Regions from separate parts of the Marinomonas sp. ABL3_031 genome, predicted to be linked through region 1. Evidence: predicted binding sites of a transcription regulator. Region 1 holds the regulator's gene; each other region holds the start of a gene.

The links. The regulator PhoB, encoded in region 1, activates phosphate uptake and scavenging genes when phosphate is short. The targets are predictions, from matches to a motif close to TGTCATANNNNTGTCANA.
Region 2: a site for PhoB is predicted at 2,632-2,649, ahead of ACXAH2_RS13845 (inorganic phosphate transporter). Genes of this name have one in related genera too.
Region 3: a site for PhoB is predicted at 1,088-1,105, ahead of pstS (phosphate ABC transporter substrate-binding protein PstS). Genes of this name have one in related genera too.

The regions. Positions count from the first base shown of each region.
Region 1 is NZ_JBSWYU010000010.1:68,266-75,545, reverse strand. It holds gene ACXAH2_RS12070 (amino acid ABC transporter permease) at 1-563, shown strand, start outside; gene ACXAH2_RS12065 (amino acid ABC transporter permease) at 576-1,676, shown strand; gene ACXAH2_RS12060 (amino acid ABC transporter ATP-binding protein) at 1,702-2,481, shown strand; gene ACXAH2_RS12055 (HDOD domain-containing protein) at 2,578-3,846, shown strand; gene ACXAH2_RS12050 (chorismate--pyruvate lyase family protein) at 3,851-4,411, shown strand; gene ubiA (4-hydroxybenzoate octaprenyltransferase) at 4,408-5,262, shown strand; gene phoB (phosphate regulon transcriptional regulator PhoB) at 5,347-6,042, shown strand; gene phoR (phosphate regulon sensor histidine kinase PhoR) at 6,039-7,280, shown strand, end outside.
Region 2 is NZ_JBSWYU010000013.1:11,139-18,418, forward strand. It holds gene ACXAH2_RS13840 (hypothetical protein) at 1-578, opposite strand, end outside; gene ACXAH2_RS13845 (inorganic phosphate transporter) at 836-2,416, opposite strand; gene ACXAH2_RS13850 (L-serine ammonia-lyase) at 2,674-4,056, opposite strand; gene ACXAH2_RS13855 (helix-turn-helix transcriptional regulator) at 4,276-4,524, shown strand; gene ACXAH2_RS13860 (MFS transporter) at 4,539-5,762, opposite strand; gene ACXAH2_RS13865 (MFS transporter) at 5,993-7,228, shown strand; gene ACXAH2_RS13870 (MFS transporter) at 7,254-7,280, opposite strand, start outside.
Region 3 is NZ_JBSWYU010000012.1:96,908-104,187, forward strand. It holds gene metH (methionine synthase) at 1-612, opposite strand, end outside; gene pstS (phosphate ABC transporter substrate-binding protein PstS) at 1,270-2,322, shown strand; gene pstC (phosphate ABC transporter permease subunit PstC) at 2,343-3,329, shown strand; gene pstA (phosphate ABC transporter permease PstA) at 3,339-4,184, shown strand; gene pstB (phosphate ABC transporter ATP-binding protein PstB) at 4,198-5,034, shown strand; gene ACXAH2_RS13650 (aspartate/glutamate racemase family protein) at 5,234-5,938, opposite strand; gene ACXAH2_RS13655 (ABC transporter permease) at 6,041-6,850, opposite strand; gene ACXAH2_RS13660 (ABC transporter permease) at 6,852-7,280, opposite strand, start outside.

The sequences.
Region 1 (7,280 bases):
AGAAAAAAACAGGAGATTGGTTCCCCGCTTACTGGGCGTCTTTAGGTACAATTGTCCTTGTGACCTTGATCGCTTTTGCTGCAACTGGCTTCCCTGTTGAGTTTGACCTACCACAGAAAAGCCGCTTTAACGTGACTGGAGGCATGGTATTAGTGCCTGAATTTGTTGCGGTATTAATTGCTTTGTCCACTTACACAGGGGCTTTCATTGCTGAAATTGTAAGAGCCGGTATCTTGTCGGTTAACTGGGGACAAACGGAAGCGTCCCGCTCTTTGGGTTTACCTGACGGCTTAACACAACGTCTAATCGTGTTACCTCAAGCACTGCGCGTTATTATTCCACCACTGACCAGTCAATACTTGAATTTGGCGAAAAATTCGTCATTGGGGGCCGCTATCGCTTACCCTGAGTTGGTCGCAGTGGTAATGGGAACAACCCTGAATCAAACGGGTCAGGCAATTGAAACCATTGGTCTTTGTATGCTGGTTTACGGTTCTTTGAGTTTGTCTATCTCACTCTTTATGAACTGGTATAACAAGCGTATGGCATTAGTTGAACGTTAAGGAGGCAAACTTATGGCGATCGAATTTAAACCATCTCCAAGCCTCCCACCACCGTCTGACGCGGTTGGTCCAGTTGCTTGGATACGTAATAACTTTTTCTCATCACCTTTGAATGTTGTGCTGACTTTGTTCAGCCTATATATCATTTATTTAATTGTTCCACCGGTTGTGCAATGGGGTTTCATTGACGCCACATGGCAAGGCGCTAACAAGACTGCCTGTACGGGCGGTGGTGCCTGTTGGGCCTTTGTCGGGGCCTACTTTGATCAGTTCATGTATGGCTTGTATCCTGAAGAAGAATACTGGCGCATCAACATTGCACTAATCTTATTGGTCGTGCTTATCGGTATGTTTGCCGTTAAATCGATCAACAAGGTATACCTGACGGCTACCATCTTAGTTGTTTACCCAATCGTTGCTTTCATTTTGTTTGCGGGCGGTGTTTTTGGTCTTCCAGTCGTTGAAACATCACTTTGGGGTGGCTTGTTCCTAACAACTCTTCTGGGTGTGGTAGGTATCGTCGCTTCCTTCCCATTAGGTGTAGTATTGGCTTTAGGCCGACGCTCTGACATGCCGATTGTAAAATCAGTGTGTGTGGTTTTCATCGAAACCATTCGTGCTGTACCTTTGATCACTATCTTGTTCATGGCATCGGTGATGATCCCGCTGTTCCTTCCTGATGGAATGAACTTCAACAAGCTATTGCGCGTCTTAATTGGTATCACCCTTTTCTCAGCTGCTTACATGGCCGAGGTAATTCGTGGTGGCTTACAAGCCATTCCAAAGGGTCAATACGAAGCCGCAGACGCAATGGGGTTAACTTACTGGCAATCCATGTGTTTGATCATCTTGCCTCAGGCATTGAAATTGGTTATTCCTGGTATCGTGAACACCTTTATTGGCTTGTTCAAAGACACCACACTGGTTTACATCGTAGGTATGTTCGACTTGCTTGGCCGTATTCAAGCAGCAACACATGACTCCAACTGGTTAGGAACAACTGTGGAGGGTTACGCCTTCGCAGGCTTTGTATATTGGGCTATCTGCTTCGGTATGTCTCGCTACAGCATGGCGGTTGAACGTAAGTTAGATACGGGACACAAGCGGAATTAATTAAGAATTTAGAGGCCTTCATAAAATGACTCAACAAAATATGGCACTTGCCCAACTAGCGCCGGGCGAAGAAGCAATCATTCAATTTACAGATGTAAACAAGTGGTATGGCGACTTTCACGTACTAAAGAACATCAACTTTAGTATTAAGAAGGGTGAACGTATTGTAGTATGTGGACCGTCTGGTTCCGGTAAATCGACAATGACACGTTGTATTAACCGTCTTGAAGAGCACCAAAAAGGCAGTATTCTAGTCGACGGTATCGAAATGAACGATAACCTGAAGAACATTGAAGCCATCCGTAAAGACGTGGGCATGGTGTTTCAGCACTTTAATTTGTTCCCACACCTAACCATTTTAGAAAACCTGACTCTAGCGCCAATTTGGGTTCGTAAGACACCAAAAAAAGAAGCGGAAGAAATGGCAATGCATTACTTGGAGCGCGTAAAAATCGCTAACCAAGCACTGAAGTATCCAGGTCAGCTTTCTGGTGGTCAACAACAACGTGTGGCCATTGCTCGTGGTCTTTGCATGCAACCTCGCATCATGTTGTTCGATGAGCCAACCTCTGCCCTTGATCCAGAAATGATCAAGGAAGTACTGGACGTTATGGTTCAACTTGCGGAAGAAGGCATGACCATGGTGTGTGTAACCCACGAAATGGGCTTCGCAAAAACCGTTGCCGACCGTGTGGTATTCATGGATGCGGGCGAAATTGTCGAAGCGAACAAACCCACTGAGTTCTTCGACAACCCTCAACATGACCGTACACAAATGTTCTTAAGTCAAATTCTCAACCACTAATTCGATCTTTACTAATAAAATCTGTAAGATTGGTAAAAGCCCCTATCATGGGGCTTTTTCAGTTTAATAAATCCTTGTTCTTACAGAGTACTTCATATGGACGTTTCAGCAGAACTACAGCCAATCAATAGACTGCGTGTGGTACATCTAGTGGATCATACAGGACGTTTGCAAGTGATTTTCCCGGAACACCATATGTTAGACATAGCGGCTTTAGCGCGTATTACCAAACGTCGCTTCGAGCCCATCCCCCATTTTAACAGTGATGGCGATCCACTCATCAAACCCAATAGTGTTTCCAGCATCTTGGATGCTAGTATCTTTGAAAGTGAGAATCTGCAAATTCGTCTCAAGTCTGATGGTCCCTATCACGACATCACTAGCGAAGAGCTAAAAGACATGTTTTCAGGCCCTCTTAACCGCTTTGAAAACATTTCCATACCAGTAGACCAAATCAAGCAAGCCGCCAGCAATCATGAGAATGACGAAGAGCAAATTCTTCAAGCACTCGGCCGTTTCCAATCCATTCGTCTAAAACAGCGCTTAGAAGAAACCTTAGAAATCCCCCCCTTACCGGCGTCATCACACAGAATTATTCGCCTATCTACGGATAAAACCGCTGGCACAGACGAACTATGTGAAGTGATTGCACTTGACCCAAGCTTAGCGGCACAAGTCATCAGCTGGGCTTCTTCTCCTTATTATGGCGCTCCAGGAACCATTGAATCCGTCGAAGATGCCATCATACGTGTATTGGGTTATGATATGGTGATGAACTTGGCATTAGGCTTGTCCATGGGCAATGCTTTTCAGACACCTGAAAATGGTCCGAGACATTATGAAAACTTCTGGCTCGACTCGGTTTCCAATGCGGTTCTCATGGAAGCTTTAGTCAAAGTCATGCCCAATGAAGACTGCCCCAAACTAGGCCATGCTTATTTGGCCGGCTTACTACAGAACTTTGGTTATTTAGCCATTAGTAGCATATTACCACCACACTTTTCGATTCTATCACGCTATTTCGAGGCCAATTCTCATTTGGCTACAGAAATTATAGAGATGCAGATTTTGCATTTCACCAAAGAACAACTGGGTTCCTGGTTATTACGTTACTGGAGCTTGCCAGACAATATCTGGACGGCTATTCGCTATAGCAAAAAGCCTCATTATTATGGTGAGCACGCGAAATTAGCCAAACTACTTTATATTTCACACCAACTTCGCCAAGGTTTAGATATAGAACCTTCTATATTATTGGAAGTAGGCATTAGTCTAGAGCAAGCAGAAGCATGTCGTGTTAAGGTATACCAGTCTTCCAGTGAAATTCACAAAATGGTCGCCCTAATCGAAAAAATGAACAGCTGATTTTATGACACGTCTCAATTCGCTTGCTGCCAAGCAATTTGACTATCGCTGGATAGAGGTTCATCGCGCAATAAAAACCAAGGTGCCAAACCATCTTTGGCCTTGGTTGGTCACCAAGCAGTCCCTGACCAGTAAGTTGCGCAGTATTACCAAACTGAGTGTTGAGGTCATCGAAGATGGCTGGGGAACCACAAGCTTAAGAGAAAGACGTAAGCTCAAACTTGGCCCTAGAGCCGCTGTTCGTGTGCGCAGCGTGTTATTAAAGCTGAATGGCGTGACGGTGATTTATGCGCGCTCTATTATTCCTGCTCGCTCGCTGGTCGGTCATTGGCGACAAGTACCTCATCTCAAGAACAAACCTCTTGGTGGTTATTTATTCCAACACAGGACGTTACAGCGCAGTCCGATTGAAATAGCTGAGTTACCTGCCAACATGTTCCCAGATCAAACTGGTAGTGTTTGGGCAAGACGTTCTGTTTTTCATCAATATGGTACTGGTATCTTGGTTAACGAAGCCTTCTTTGACACAATCTCTGATTTCAAATCGCCATTTGGATTATTATGAACAAGCTTAAAGACTACGCCGAGTTAACTCGCTTCAATCGTCCCATCGGCTCCTTATTATTATTGTGGCCAACCTTGTGGGCCATTTGGCTAGCGGCGGACGGACAACCAGATTGGTCGATTGTGATTATTTTCATAATGGGCGTTTTTAGCATGCGTTCGGCTGGCTGTGTGATTAATGATTATGCGGATCGAAAAGTGGATGGCCATGTAGAGCGAACCAAAAACCGTCCTATACCATCGGGCCGTGTTAGCGCCAATGAAGCGTTGATTTTATTCATTGTATTGGCCTTAGCCAGCTTTATTCTGGTGCTGCTTACCGATAAACAAACCATACTTTTGTCCTTTGTTGGCTTGGGGTTAGCGGCTCTCTATCCATTCATGAAGCGCTATACTCATCTGCCTCAACTCTTCTTAGGACTGGCCTTTTCTTGGGCTATTCCCATGGCCTATAGCGCTCAAGGTGGCCATTTAAACGACCCTCTCTTGTGGATGCTATTCTTAGCAAATTGCCTTTGGACGATTGCATATGACACCTATTACGCTATGACGGATCGTCCTGATGATTTAAAAGTCGGCATCAAATCCACCGCCATCTTATTTGGTCAGTATGATCTTTTGGTGATTCTTTGTTTACAAGCTTTAACGCTTTCTCTTTTGACATGGGTGGGCTTCTTCGCGACACTGGGTTGGCCATATTTCGTCGCATTATTGATATGTATTTGGTTGTTTTACAAGCAATATCAGCAGGCAAAAGACAGGCAAAGACAAGCCTGTTTTCACTCTTTCCTAGACAACAACCGTATTGGTGTTTGCGTCTTTATCGGCATAGTAACCAGCTATTTTGTGTAAAATGTGGCAAACATATGACACTTTAACTAAATTGTCATAATTGATCGCTTTAATTAAACCGTTCCTGAGATGAGGGTGAATCCTGTGACCGGTAAGAAAGTACTAATTATTGATGATGAGTCTTCCATACGCGAAATGATTGCCATTGCCTTAGAAATGGCAGGATACGAGTACATGGAAGCAGAAAACATTCAGCAAGCCCATGAAATCATAGTGGATCATAGACCCGATTTGATTTTGGTTGACTGGATGATGCCTGGCGGCAGTGGCATTGAATTGACACGACGTCTCAAAAAAGACAGCACGACAGCGGAAATACCTGTCATCATGCTGACAGCAAAAAGTGAAGAAGACAATAAAATTCAAGGTTTAGAAGTGGGAGCGGACGATTACATTACCAAACCTTTTTCACCTCGTGAATTGGTTGCTCGACTAAAAGCAGTTTTACGTCGTGCTACGCCACAGGGCATTGATGAACCCATTGAAGTAGAAGGTCTAACACTTGACCCAATCAGTCAACGAGTCACTATTGGAGCCCGTCCATTGGACATGGGGCCGACAGAATATCGTTTGCTGAAGTTCTTAATGACGCATCAAGAACGCGCTTATTCAAGAGCACAATTATTGGATCAAGTCTGGGGTGGTAATGTCTATGTAGAGGAGCGCACAGTCGATGTACACATACGTCGTTTGCGAAAAGCCATTGGCAATAGCCATGATTTCTTGATTCAAACCGTGCGGGGCACTGGCTACCGCTTTTCAGCAAAAAGGTCGGCATGAAAACCATCTGGCAAAACACCATTATTTCTTGGCTAGCAGGCTTTATTGCCTGCGCTGTAATCGGATATATATTAGGCCATTTTTTAGGTGTTTTGCTGCTCTATACATTGGGCACTTTATACTGGCAAATGTACCAACTCTATCAGTTCCATAACTGGTTACGTCATTCTGGTCGTGCCGCGCCACCAGAATCTAACGGTATTTGGGGCGAAGTGTTTGATGCCGTATATCGTTTACAAAAGAAACAACGCAAATCCAAACGTCGTATGCGCCAAGCTTTAACCCGTATTGAGAGCTCCACCAGCGCCTTGAAAGAAGGCGTCATTATGGCTGACAATCAGGGAAATTTAGAATGGTGGAATAACTCAGCGGCGCATTTTTTAGGCCTGATGCGACCGGTTGACCGCGGCCAAGTTATTACCAACATAGTGCGCAGTCCTGAGTTTTTCCGATACTTTACGCAAAAACGTTTCGGCGAACCCCTGATAATCAAATCCCCCGCAAAAGATGGCGTATACTTGGAAATCCAAACCACCCTTTACGACAAAAACGATCACCTTATTTTTATTCGTGATATCACCCGTCTACATTTGTTAGAGCAGATGCGTAAAGACTTTGTTGCCAACGCTTCACACGAACTCAAAACCCCTCTGACGGTAATAAAAGGCTATGTTGAAACCCTAGATATGTTTAAGGATACACTGCCCAAAAGTATGCAGAAAGGCATAGTAAATATGGCAGAACAATCCGAACGCATGGAACAACTGATCGAAGACTTGCTGCTTTTATCGCGTCTAGAAAGCGATGACAAACGAGAAGAAAATCAGTGGCATAAAGTAGCCGAGATTATCGATTCTATTGTCAAAACCACAACCCCCATTTTGTCAGCACAGCACAAACTGACAACCCAAATTGCTAACGATGCACGTATTTATGGTTCCTATAAAGAGTTGTACAGTGCTTTTTCAAACCTGATTGTAAATGCCGTGAAATACTCGCCTGACGGCGGCGAAATTGAAATAAAATGGGAATCGAGTGAACTCAATGGCATCTTTTCTGTAAAAGATCAGGGCTTAGGAATCGACCCAAGGCATATTCCACGTCTAACCGAACGTTTTTTCCGGGTTGATAAAGGTCGTGGCTCAAAAACCGGGGGCACAGGCTTAGGACTGGCGATTGTGAAGCACGTGTTATTGCATCATGACGCGAAACTACAAATCCGCAGTTTACCTGGTGCA
Region 2 (7,280 bases), on a different contig from region 1:
CTGTGTCTATCCATAACAGACAGGGCCAAACGATATTTTTCCAGCGCTCGGCTACGCCTTTCATTTTCCAAATCTTGTTTGGCCTGACACACCAAAAAGTCTCGATATGCCAGTGAATGAGTGAAGCGCATCAAACCAATATGATGACGAACCATTACTCGGCCCATGCTATTCGATTCCAACAAGTTGCGTAATTCTTTCAGAATATACTGCAAGGCACCTTGCGTCTGATCAAACTCCACCTGGCTGCTTACTCTGCGTTTTTCCGAAACGTTTTTACCGGCTGCAATTTCTGAGTACAACTTGGTTAAGTTGTATTGTTGATAGGTAAATTCTGTATTTATTCCCGCCTGTTTCAACTGCTGGATTACAGACAATAAATACTCAATCAAAAACAGCTTGGTTTCTTTTAAAAAGTATCGCTCTGTTAACATGCTAAAAGCATGTAACAATTTTTCTCCGCGAGTTGATAATCGCTCCAACATGCGCTTTTTAAGTTCATTTTGCTTGTGCTTCCATTGGACAAAAAATACCACAGTACACAAGGCGATCATACTAAGAATGACGGATGCTACCAACAGACTTCTTCCCTTACCAAACACATTCCAAGAAAATTCAAAAATAAACTAAAATAAAACAATGCTTTATATACCACAGATACGGGTATTAAAACAGAAAAAGACCAGATTACTGGTCTTTACACTGCTATGTTAAAACAAACTTTTACCGCTTTCTTTTAAAACAAAATTACCAACAGCCTATAAGAATATTTCTCAACTAACCCAAATACTCCTCAAAGCCATTGATGAAAGCTCGAATAAGCTTGCTCTTATCTTCATTCAGCATTTGTGACGGAAAAACCCAATAACATGTAAAACAACAAGCCCGCTAGAATCGCTGACGCTGGTACTGTAATGACCCAGGCGGCGGCGATTTTCAACAAGGCTGAACGTTTAACAAGCTCCTTTTTCGTCGCTTTCTTCAGACCTTTACGCTCAGAAGAAGAAATTGGAGACATCGCTTTAGAAGCTTTCAGCTCTCTTAAAATCGCACGCTTTTCAGTCACATCCGCAGCATTAAAGCGTTCTACAAAAGCTTGTGTTTGTTCTGCATCATGGCCAGCGTCTTGCGAATGTTCGGTGATAGCAGAAAGTTTTTTATTATAAGACAGTTTTAAGTACTCACGCAAAAAACCCACACCGAAAATACCACCTACTGCAATATGTGTAGAACTCACAGGCAAACCAAGCTGTGAGGCAATAATGACAGTGATGGCTGCGGCCATTGCCACACAAAAGGCGCGCATTTTATCCAATTCTGTTATTTCAGAGCCAACAGTACGAATCAATTTAGGCCCAAACAATGCCAAACCAACTGCAATACCAACACCACCAATCAACATAACCCACAAAGGAATGGCCGCTTTACCAGAAACCGCTCCCGAAATAAGTGCATCGTTGATTGCCGCTAAAGGCCCAATTGCGTTTGCGACATCATTAGCGCCATGAGCAAAACTGAGCAATGCAGCGGAAACAATCAAAGGAATGGTAAATAAGCTGTTTACCGCATCCTTATTGTTTTTTAGACTTGCCGCCGCTTTATCCACCATTGGGCGAACTACGAAATAGACAGTTAGAGCAATGGCAAAGCCAATTAAACCCGCCGAAACGATATCCAGTTTCCAGATCTTTTTCAGACCTTTCAAAATCAAATAGGTCGAGAAAGCCCACACCATGATACCAACCAAAAGGGGTACCGCTTTCTTAGCCGCTTCGATCATGTCACTCTTGTAAGTCACAGTGCGCTTAATGTAGATAAGAAAAGTCGCTGCGATGACGCCCCCCAAAACAGGTGAGATCACCCAACTCGCCACGATGGCTATCATTTTGTCCCAATTGGCGATATCCCAACCACCAGCAGCAATACCAGCACCAAGTACACCACCAACAATAGAGTGCGTAGTGGAAACTGGCGCGCCTAGGTAAGTCGCCAAGTTCAACCAAATAGCACCGGCTAAGAGCGCGGCCATCATCACCCAAATGAAAGTTTCTGCATCGGCAATGGCGTTTGGATTAATAATACCTTTTTTGATAGTACCTACCACGGTACCACCGGCAATTAATGCCCCTGCTGCTTCAAATATCGCTGCAATTAAGATTGCACCTGTCATGGATAACGCCTTAGACCCTACCGCAGGACCTACATTGTTTGCCACATCATTGGCACCAATATTCACAGCCATGTAAGCACCGATCGCAGCAGCGATCGCCAGAATAGATAGATTAGAAGCTGCTACACCGTTCACAGAAGCGTAAAAACCACAACCTAGAATGAAAGCTAAAGCAACTAACACTCGAATAAAATCATTACCAACTAACGAATTGGATTCTTTCTTGGAATTGTATGTCAGATCCATAAGGCTCTACTTTGTAAAATTAATCTCTACCAAATTTTTGCTGTTATTTGGTGCTAAATCATTCAGTCACATTTCTGTAAGATTTAAAATGCGGCGCCATTCTACACTGGGACTTTTTAGATAAAAACCCTCTCCGTTAGAGAAAGTGGCGGCCAACATAATCAGCTGAAAAAAAAGCGCCCCGCAAGGCGCTTAAATTCAATACAATAGAATTTTATGACATTTTTATTACAAGCAATATTTTTGCAAAACTGTCATTAACACTCAATGACGTTGACAGCCAAACCTCCACGAGACGTTTCTTTGTATTTGTCATTCATATCACGTCCAGTATCTCTCATGGTGCGGATTACTTTATCCAAGGAGACATAATGAGAACCATCACCACGCAGTGCCATGGTGGCGGAATTGATGGCCTTCATTGACGCCATGGCATTGCGTTCAATACAAGGCACTTGAACCAACCCCCCAATCGGGTCACAAGTTAATCCCAAATTATGTTCCATTCCGATTTCCGCAGCATTTTCTATTTGTTCTGGCGTGCCACCTGTTGCTGCCGCCAATCCCGCTGCCGCCATGGCGCAAGCAGAGCCCACTTCCCCTTGGCAGCCTACTTCAGCACCTGAAATAGAGGCGTTTTCTTTGAACAACAAACCAATCGCAGCAGCAGTCAACATAAAGTCAATGACACCTTCTTCATTGGAACGTGGACAAAATTCCCAGTAGTAATGCAACACAGCAGGAATGATACCAGCAGCACCATTGGTGGGTGCTGTCACCACACGACCACCGGCTGCGTTTTCTTCATTCACAGCCAAAGCATAAAGGTTTACCCAATCCATGGCGCCAAGAGAAGGCGTAATCATGTCCATACGGGTTTTATTAAGTAAATCACGATGTAAACTGGCAGCTCGACGTTTTACCTTAAGACCTCCGGGTAAAATCCCCTCATTCTGAATACCCTGCTTAACGCATTCCTTCATCACGGACCAAATGTCTAGAATACCCTGTCGAATATCCGCCTCACTACGCCAAACTTGTTCGTTGGCCATCATGATCTCAGCAATGCTTTTGTTGTGCTTACGACACAATTCAAGCAGGGTATGAGCGTCGTGAAAGTCATAAGGTAACTCAGTTGTGTCCTCCACTAACTGCACATTACCTTGATCGTCTTCTTCAACAATAAAACCACCACCAACGGAATAATAGGTCGCCTTGTGTAAGCTTTTCTCATTTGCATCAAAGGCCTCTAATATCATGCCGTTAGCATGAAAATCCAATCGATCAACACGGTGATATATCAAATCCTCATTGACCAGCATGGTAATAGGATGCATTCCAAGCAACGCCATTTTTTGTTCGGCTTCGATTCGTTCTACTCGTTCAGTAACGCTATGTGTGTCAATACTTTCAGGGAGTTCTCCAGCCAACCCCATGAGTACAGCAACACCGGTGCCATGCCCTTTTCCTGTGGCGCCAAGAGAACCATATAAATCAATTTTTAAGCGCATCACATGTGACATAACAGCTTGTTTTTGCAGACGATATGCAAATTGATTGGCTGCCACCATAGGTCCAACGGTGTGTGAGCTAGAAGGACCTATGCCCACTTTAAAAAGGTCAAATAAACTGATTGCCATACATAAGCCTAGTAGAAAGACATCACTCAAAATTAACTTAGTGAAAATTATCACTTATGAAAGATAGTTTCCAATAGGAAACAAGAAAAGAATTCGATGAAAGGCAATAAAGTGGCGCAAACAGTCCTTTTGACATAAAAAAGCCCAGATACCAATGGCATCACTCAAGTTCTCTATTGGATAGAACATCACCTTGCGCAAACGCTAGACACCCAAAAATTGGCCAAAATGGCTTGTATGAGTCGCAGTCGTTTTTATCAGTGTTTTAAACAACAGCTTGGTTGTACACCACTTGAATATCAACACCAAAGACGTATGAGCCGGGCCTATCTGCTACTTCAACAACATCATTCTGTGACGCAAGTGAGTTATGATTTAGGCTATCAAAGTTTGAGTCAGTTCAGCCGCCGCTTCCATCAGCATTTCGGTATGCCACCGCGACAAGTGGCACAAGCCAAACTCAATTAAGACAAACACGCGGATCAAGAGTGAAATGCGGCTCCAAACTGAGTTCGGCAATAAACAAACACACTACATAAACTCACTAAGCCAACACTAAGCGCCAAGAAAGGTATGAACTGACCGAGTTGATAAAAAGACGCCATGATGACTGGCCCTAAAGCGGCTCCGAGCCCCTGCATTGAAGCATTCACACTGGCCAAGCGACTTTGTTGGTCGTCTTTCACCAACAGGGTTTGCGCTGTGATAATACCGGGAAAGAGAAAACCAAAACCAGCGCCAAATAAAGCCATGGCGACGAATACACCGAGTAACGATTGCCAGAACAAAAACACACATTGCGACAACAAACCAATCGCTACGCCAGAGAAAATCAAAGTCACCACGCCCAACCGAAAGCGTGGAACCAATATTATTTGAACAAAAATATTAAAACACGACATAACCATCATTAAAAAACCAAGTTGATGGGTCGTCTGCACCACGTCTAACTGAAACCTATCTTGAATCAAAAAGCCCATAATTTGTTGTATGCCAGTCACCGACAATAGCGCCAAAGTGGACATGCATAAAAATGGCATAACTGGTTGGGTGAGCCAGTTAATACGAGCAGGCTTTTCAAATTGACGTACATGTGTTCCATCTTTCACATACAAGGCGACCAGCAAAGATGAAGATCCAGCCAAAATAGCAATGATGTAAAAAGGCACAGTCAAACCTAGATTACTGAGTAATGATGCGAAAGCTGGTCCTAGAATCATACCTATGCCAAATGATGCACCTATCAAAGCAATAGTAGCACTACGATGTTTTATATCTGTGTGGGCAATCAAATAGGTTTGAATGGAAGGCAATATACCGGCAATTCCCAGTGAAAAAATAATACGTAAACTAAATACCATCAAATAGGTTTGCTGTGCAGAAAGATGTCCTTGCAAAGCATTTTGCAAAACAAACCCAGTAGCACTTATCGTCAAAGCGTAACTGCCCATACCAAAAATAACGGAACGGACGCGACCAATCCGGTTGATGATTCCCCCCCAAAAAAGCGCAGCCACAACAAATGTCGCCGCACCTGCGGTAATGAGTGTACTAATTCGCACATCCGACAAACCGATTTCACGGCCAATCGGCGGCAAAGAGGTGAACACAAAAGATTGCCCTATCCCAACAATGACAAGACACGTTAATAATAACCATCGGGAGATCGCTTCATATCGAGAAGAATACGCATCGGAATGTATCACAGAATGTCCTTTTCTATCATTAACTTAGATTACACAGACTTGCATCCAGGCAAGCAATGAAAATACGGCCCGATATTATTACTTAATCTGAGCAACTCGACCCCAAAATAAAACGCTACTAAACAAAATTCACAATTCTTAAACTTTTGAACCGGCAACAAGAGACACAACTTATCCATAAAGCAAGCTAAAATAGCGTCACACCAGCTAAAGCTAACAGAGATATAACGTTGAATTCTAACCTACCCGCACTCTTTCAAAATAAAAACTTTCGTCATTATTGGATAGCACAAATCGCTTCTTCCTTTGCTTTTCAAATGCTCAGTGTGGGCATTGGTTGGCAGATGTACGACCTTACGGACAGTCCTCTCGCGCTGGGCTTAGTTGGCTTATATCAATTTTTGCCACAGCTATTACTCACCCTGGTAGTCGGTCACGTGGCAGACCGCTATAACCGTCGATTAATTTGCGTATGTACTCGCTTAATCATGGCATTTACGGTTGGCGTCATGGCTTATGGCAACCTGACCAACAGTATCTCAGCCAACATGATTTACGGCTGCGCCATATTGTTAGGAACCGCCAGAGCGTTTGAACTACCAGCCAATCAAGCCATCTTACCCAACTTAGTGCCTAGCGACTTACTCTCTCGAGCGGTAAGCGCCATGGCCTCCGCTCGTGAAATTTCAGTTATTGCAGGCCCAGCCTTGGGTGGCGTGATTTATCTACTTGGCCCAACCACCTTATTCGCTACCAGCATGAGCTGTTTTTTACTCTCTTGCCTAATACTGTTGTTTTTACACTATAACTTCGTGGTAAAGCACAAAACACCAATCGATTTAGAACATTTATTTGGTGGATTACGCTTCATCAAAGGCAATAAAGTCATTTTAGGTTCCGTGTCTTTAGACATGTTTGCCGTGTTACTCGGTGGTGCAACAGCGCTGTTACCTATAGTTGCCAAAGACATTCTTCAAACCGGCCCTTGGGGACTAGGTTTATTGCGTTGTTCCCCTGCGATTGGCGCTTTACTTATGTCTATTTATTTGGCTCGCCGCCCCTTACAACACAGCGTTGGTAAAATTATGTTTGCCGCGGTCGCTGTGTTTGGTGTGGCGACGATTATGTTTGGCCTATCCAGCCATCTCTTTTTGTCTATGTTGGCATTAGTTTTGTTGGGCGCTTCCGATATGATCAGCGTGGTGATTCGTTCCACTCTAGTGCAACTGGAAACACCGGATGAAATGCGTGGTCGAGTCAGTGCCGCCAACTCCATCTTTATCGGCAGTTCAAATCAGCTAGGGGAATTCGAATCTGGTGTAACAGCCGCCTGGTTTGGAGTGGTGCCAGCCATTATTATTGGTGGCGTTGGCACCTTAGCGGTAGTCGGTATATGGATGTACTTATTCCCTGTTTTGTTACACAGAAATCGCTTAGAAAGCGATCCTGAAAACAAAACCCATTAGATTCTCAGAGTATGTTACTTGCTCTCTAGCGCGCATCTACAAAGTGCCTTAG
Region 3 (7,280 bases), on a different contig from region 1:
TTTCTCAAAATAATCCAACACAGCATAAATAGCCGCTTTCGCATTCAGAGTATCGAATATGGTTTCGATTAAAAGAATGTCGACACCACCTTTAATCAAGCCATCTACGGCAGTGGTATAAGCTTCCACCAATTCATCAAAATGAATGTTACGAAAACCAGGATCATTGACGTCTGGGGAAATAGTACAAGTTCGGCTGGTTGGGCCTACTGCTCCCGCTACAAAACGCGGTTTGGCAGGATTTTTTGCCGTAAATTCATCGGCCGCTGCGCGGGCTAATCGTGCGGATTCAAAATTTAATTCGTAGCTTAATGCTTCCATGTGGTAATCCAGCATGGAAATTGAGTTGGCATTAAAAGTATTAGTTTCTATGATGTCGGCACCCGCGTCGAGATATTTGGCGTGTATCTCTTTAATGATCGCGGGCTGAGTGATTGACAATAAATCGTTATTGCCTTTTAGGTCACTCTGCCAATCAGCAAAGCGTTCGCCTCGGTAATCCTGTTCCTCAAGCTTATAAGCTTGGATCATGGTTCCCATAGCACCATCTAGGATCAATACATTTTCAGATAGACGCTGCTCAAGAACAGAATACGACACCGATTTAGACACCCTTACTACCTCACAAAAATTTAAGCGAGGTTACTATAGCAAAAGTGCCTATATTTTCATTGAAAAAAAATAATGAACAAATGAATAATTCATAAGATCAGTTGGTTAAATTCCGCTTCATGATGAAGTCAAAATATTGATATAAAGCGAACAACTCATCCTTTTTAAAGCCTAGTTAGAAAGAAAACGAGCCTTGTCGTTTGCAAACATTTCATAATCGTATTTTTTTCATATTCCCGAAATGCCTGATGGGAAAACCATAAGAGGTCGCTGATAATTGAGTTTGAAAGTGAAATAAACTGTATCTGCAGAGTAATTTGTCAATGTATGCTGACACTTTGGTTGTCAAAATAATGTAAGCATTAGAGTAGATTACCTCCTTCTCATGTATAAAAGTCGGCCTAACTGCCTTTTATTTGTCAGAATGAGCAGATTATGTGGCCATAAACAGACACTCCTGCCCTATCGAAAAACTGGTCATAAAAACATCACAGAACTGTCATCAAAGCATTTAATCATTCGACTCCAGGGACGATTCTCGCCGAAAGCGGTTCATTAAGTACCCACATCAAATGGGGCGAATCGCATTTTTTGGCTATTTCACTATTAGATTGAAAACTCAATGTACGACGTAAAGTACGAAAGGAGAGATCTCTGATGAAACGCGTATTTGCTAGTTTGGTTGCGTGTGCAGCCATAAACCTCATGACAGCAACCTCAGCCTTCGCTGCCGATCACATTACGGGGGCTGGTGCCACTTTTCCCTATCCAGTGTATTCCAAATGGGCTCAAGCCTATCAAAAAGAAAATGGCTCACAGCTTAATTATCAAGCAATTGGTTCCGGTGGAGGCATAAAACAAATCAAAGCCAAAACAGTCGATTTTGGGGCCTCGGACAAACCACTAACGGCAACAGAACTTAATAAAAGTGGCCTAATGCAATTCCCAACCGTGATGGGCGGTATCGTACCGATTCTTAATGTAAAAGGCATTAAGCCAGGTCAATTAGTCTTAGATGGTAAAACCTTAGCTGACATATACCTTGGCAAAGTGACGCACTGGAATGACAGTGAAATTAGAGCACTTAATCCCAAACTTAACTTGCCCAGCAACACCATTTCTGTGGTGCACCGATCCGATGGTTCTGGGACCACTTTTAACTTCACGTATTATCTTTCAGATGTCGCTCAGGAATGGCAAAACAAAGTAGGAGTAGATGCTTCAGTACAATGGCCAGTGGGTACAGGTGGTAAAGGTAATCAGGGCGTTGCAAACTATGTTTCACGTATCAAAAATTCCATTGGTTATGTTGAGTATGCTTATGCCCTACAAAACAAACTGACCTTTGCCAAAATGAAAAACAGAGACGGCAACGTAGTGTCTCCAACCATGAAAACCTTCCAAGCCGCCGCGGCCGATGCGGACTGGCAACATGCCAAGGGCTTTTATCTCATTCTGGCTAACCAACCTGGCGCCAAAAGTTGGCCGATGACGGCCGCTACTTTTATCCTATTACACAAGAAAGTAGAAGATCCTACAGCCACTAAAGCAGTACTTAAGTTCTTTGATTGGGCTTATAAACATGGTGACCAAGCAGCTGCCAATCTCGATTATGTCCCTTTTCCTGATAGTGTAAAAACTATGGTGCGTACTGCCTGGAAACACGACTTAAAAACCCGGAACGGCCAATCCGTTTACATGGGTTCATAAGTGTATTGATGAGTTCCCCCATGACGCACAATAATGATCAAACAAAAGCGCATGCAGAGGTCGCTGGTTCATTCCAGCGGTCTCCGCGTTTTTTAAATGGCACAGCCGTTGATCATACCTTCAAATGGCTATCTATCGGAGCCGCCTTTTTTGTATTGCTAATCTTAGGTGGTTTTTTCATCTCTTTAACTCTGGGCGCCTGGCCTGCTATAAAACAATTTGGGTTGGCCTTTGTCTGGAGTACGAGCTGGAACCCTGTTACAGAGCAGTTTGGCGCCTTAGCGGCGATTGCTGGTACCTTAATAACGTCTGGCATTGCCATGCTATTAGCGGTTCCTTTGTCCTTCGCAATTGCCATTTTCATTACTCAGCTGGCGCCCAGATGGTTACGTCATCCACTCGGTATGGCCATTGAATTACTTGCTGCTATTCCCAGTATTATCTATGGCATGTGGGGGTTATTTTACTTCGCTCCATTCTTTGCCGATTACATAGAAAGCCCGATTGTCGATTTATTCAAGAATGTGCCTATTTTTTCTTGTATTTTCAAAGGACCAGCCATTGGCCTTGGTATGGCAACTGCTGGCATTGTTTTAGCCATTATGATTTTACCCTTTGTTGCTTCTGTGATGCGTGATGTAATCAATACCGTCCCCAAACGCCTCAAGGAAAGTGGTTATGCAATTGGTGCCACTGATTGGGAAGTCATGCGCGACATTATTATTCCTCATTGTCGAACTGGTTTAGCAGGTGCTGTGTTTTTAGGATTAGGCAGAGCGTTAGGCGAAACCATGGCAGTCACCTTTATTATTGGTAATGCTAATCGTATTACAGCCGCCATCTTTGCTCCTGGGAATACCATTGCTTCAACCATTGCCAATGAGTTTCAGGAAGCTTATACCCCCATACATTCTTCAGCATTAATTGCACTTGGCTTATTGCTCTTTGTTATTACCTTCATCGTCCTCGCCATTGCGCGTTTGATGCTTAACCGTATTTCTTCTTAGGAGTCTTATGTGAGCCCAATTGTTAAACGTCGTTATCTTACCAACCATATCGTGCGAATCTTAATCATAGTGGCGACCTTATTTGTCCTAACTATTTTAATATGGATTTGTTCCGTCTTATTATATGAAGGTTTTTCTGCCTTCTCGCCTTCCTTATTCATTGAAACCACACCACCTCCGGGTGAATCAGGTGGTTTATCAAACGCAATTATTGGTAGTTTACTCTTGGTTGCTGTAGCCATGTTAATCGCCACTCCGGTAGGGGTATTAGCCGGAACCTATCTAAATGAATATGGCCGTGGCAGCAGATTGGCGACAGTGGTTAGTTTTATCAATGATGTGTTATTAGCCAAACCTTCTATTCTGGCAGGTTTGTTTATTTACGAGATCCTAGTAGCGCCAACAAACGGATTTTCGGGTTGGGCAGGCTCGGCTGCTTTAGCCATCATTGCGATTCCTGTCATGATACGTACGACAGAAGATATGCTAAATCTGGTACCTAACAATATGCGCGAAGCAGCCTATGCTTTAGGTGCAAGTCGCTCTTGGGTCATCTTGAGCGTCAGTTACCGTGCTGCAAAAGTTGGCATTACCACAGGCATTTTATTAGCTGTGGCAAGGATTGCAGGGGAAACCGCGCCCTTGCTATTTACGGCATTGAATAACCAATTTTGGTCCACGAATATGTCCGAACCCATCGCCAACTTGCCTGTCATGATTTTCCAGTTTGCCATGAACCCTTATCCAGATTGGCAAGCCCTTGCTTGGGCGGGCGCTTTACTCATTACCTTATCTACACTCGGTTTATCTATTTTCTCCCGAGTCATTTTACGCCAATCTAATACACACGATTAATTTGGAGTCGATCATGTCATCCACCGCAAACACTACTGCAGACTTTATCGTTAACAGCAATCATATTGTAAAACAGCAGCTGTCAACTCAAGCCGAACCAATCGATATTGCCATTCGCAATCTGGACTTTTATTACCACAATACACATGCCTTAAAGAACATTAACCTGAATATCCAGCGACATAAAACAACTGCGATTATAGGTCCGTCAGGCTGTGGAAAATCGACCTTATTACGCATTCTGAATAGAATTTACACCCTTTACCCAGGACAAAAAGCGAAAGGCCAAGTCATTATTAACGATAAAAATATCTTAGACCCTAAGTTCAACGTACCCGCTTTACGAGCCCAGGTTGGAATGGTGTTTCAATCTCCCACTCCTTTCCCTATGTCCGTTTATGACAATATTGCCTACGGCATTCGCTTATACGAAAAAACCACTCGCCGAGAAATGGATGAACGGGTTGAGTTAGCGTTACGTAGCTCAGCCCTGTGGGACGAAGTCAAAGATAAACTAAATCAAAATGGACAAAGCCTTTCTGGCGGCCAACAACAACGCCTTTGTATTGCTCGAACTATCGCCTTAAAGCCACAAATATTATTGTTAGATGAACCAACCTCGGCCCTTGATCCAGTATCAACCACTAAAATTGAAAACTTAATGGACAGCCTGCGTGAAGAATTTACTATTATCATGGTCACTCATAATATGCAGCAAGCATCGCGGGTGTCGCAACAAACTATTTTTATGTATCTTGGCGAAGTGATAGAAGCTTCTGATACCAGTGAAATGTTCCTGCGCCCTAAAGCAGAACGTACACAAAATTACATCACTGGACGATTTGGCTAATAAAAATTCAGTAAGAGACACTGCCTGCCTTTTTGTTGATATTTTTTTAGAGAGACGATGAATCCCGGTATTAAAACGCGCTTTGTATACCAGGCTAGCGTATGTTGCTAAGTCAACTTATCTCATTCACAGAAGTGAACTCAAAGAAGTTAACGCATTAGGAAATAATTACGAACAAAATAAAACCGTTAACGCCATACTAAATTTGTTTTTTCTCTGGCCAAGCATATCCCAATGTCTTACTGGTGGATAATTGTAAGCCGATAAAACTATCTGCAAAGCTAATGGCAATGCGCACCCCATCTAAAACCGGCAAGCCCAAGTCCTGCTGTAAAGCGTCCACCCAATGGCTCATTCCACCACAGCCTAGTACTAAAGCATCGGCATTTCTCTCCTGTAACATCTTCTGTGCCGCTTGCTTCACGATATAATAACTGTTCGTATCCGCTTCAAGAGACAAAACCGGCAAACCAGATGCCGCAACCCCAGCACATTTCACCATTAGGCCATAGCGATTAAGATTACCTTCCAGTATGGTAACCGACCTTTGTAAGGTCGTCATAACCAAAAAATTCTGACTCAAAAAACTTGCTGCATGCATCGCGGCTTCACCAATACCAATCACAGGAGAGGCGGTAATTTCTCGCGCAGCATCTAAGCCAGTATCATCAAAACAAGCAATAACATAGGCTTTAGGTGGCGTGACAGAATTCTCAAGTTGCCGAATTTTTTCCAGCAAATGATACGCTGCGTTTATGCCATCACTGTGTCCTTCTATACTGACCGGACTTTTCTCACATTCCAACCATAAAGTCTCATTATGTAATGTCAGATTTGAGCAAGATACCTGCATTTGCTTGGTCATGATATGGGAGGCATTGGGGTTAATAATTGCAATTGTCATCGGATCATCCTTAGCCTATTTAGCCGTTTAATCCATGCGAAAAACGCGTTTAAATTGACTACTCAAAGTCTGCAAAAATGGCAGCAAGCGGCACCAGCTATATTATTTCTTTGAGGTCGAACTCAGCCGCTTTACTAATATTAAGGTTAATAAGATAACCCCGAATGACACCAAGGTCGTCACGGTGCCCAAAGCATACAATACGGGCGACGTTACGTTGGTGGTCATGGCAAACAATTCCAGTGGTAAAGTATTTAAGCTGCCCGACGTCATCAGAGTTCGAGCGAACTCATCATAACTTAAGGTGAAACCAAATAAGCCTATGCCTATCAGGCTTGGTGCCAGCAAGGGTAACAAAATGAATCGAAAGGTTTGCCAAGACGTGGCACCCAAGTCCGCAGAAGCCATCTCATAATTGGGGTTAAAACGATTAAACACGGCAAACATAATGAGCAAACCAAAAGGCAAGGTCCAAGTAAGATGCGCCCCAAAGCCAGAAGTAAACCAGTCAGGCGTTAAGCCCAAGCGATCAAACATGAGACCAATACCAAGACTCACCAAAATAGAAGGTAGTATCAAACTGGCAAGGGTAAGATAAAAAATAACACGGCTGCCAGCAAATCGCTTGCGAAAAGCAAGACCGGCCAGCAAGGAAAAGATTACCGTACACACCATCACCATGGCCCCCAGACTAAGAGATCGCACTAAAGCACTGGCAAAGTCACCAACCGCCTGACGTTCTAATAACTGAGCAAACCAATGCAAAGACACGCCACGCATTGGGAAGGTCAGACCACCATCGGCTCCTTGAAAAGACAAAATAGCAATGGTGATATTTGGCCCATAGAGAAACAACATAAAAAGGCCAAAGAAGGCGGCCAAAAAGTAGAAGCTCAAAGGTCGTTTATTCATTCTAAAGCTCCTTACGAACATCCACTAAACGAAATAGAATCATCAACATCATTAACACAGTAATAAGCAAGACAATGGCACCCGCGGCAGCAGCTGGATACTGCAGTAAAGAAATTTCGTTATAAATCAAAGTAGCCACATTGGCTTTAATCCCTCCTCCCATAATTTTGACGGTAATAAAATCGCCCATTACCAAAGTAAACACAAAAATACTACCGACCATGATGCCGGACTTAGATAGAGGCACAATAATGTCTTTCATTATTTGCCAAGGGGCTGCCCCAGCATCCAGAGCGGCCTCAACAAGATGACGATCAATGCGCATCATGCTGTTGAATATGGGCACCACCATAAACATGGTATAGAGATGGACATAGGCAAGAATAATGGCAAAGTCACTATAAAGTAGCCAATCCACTGGCTGATCAAT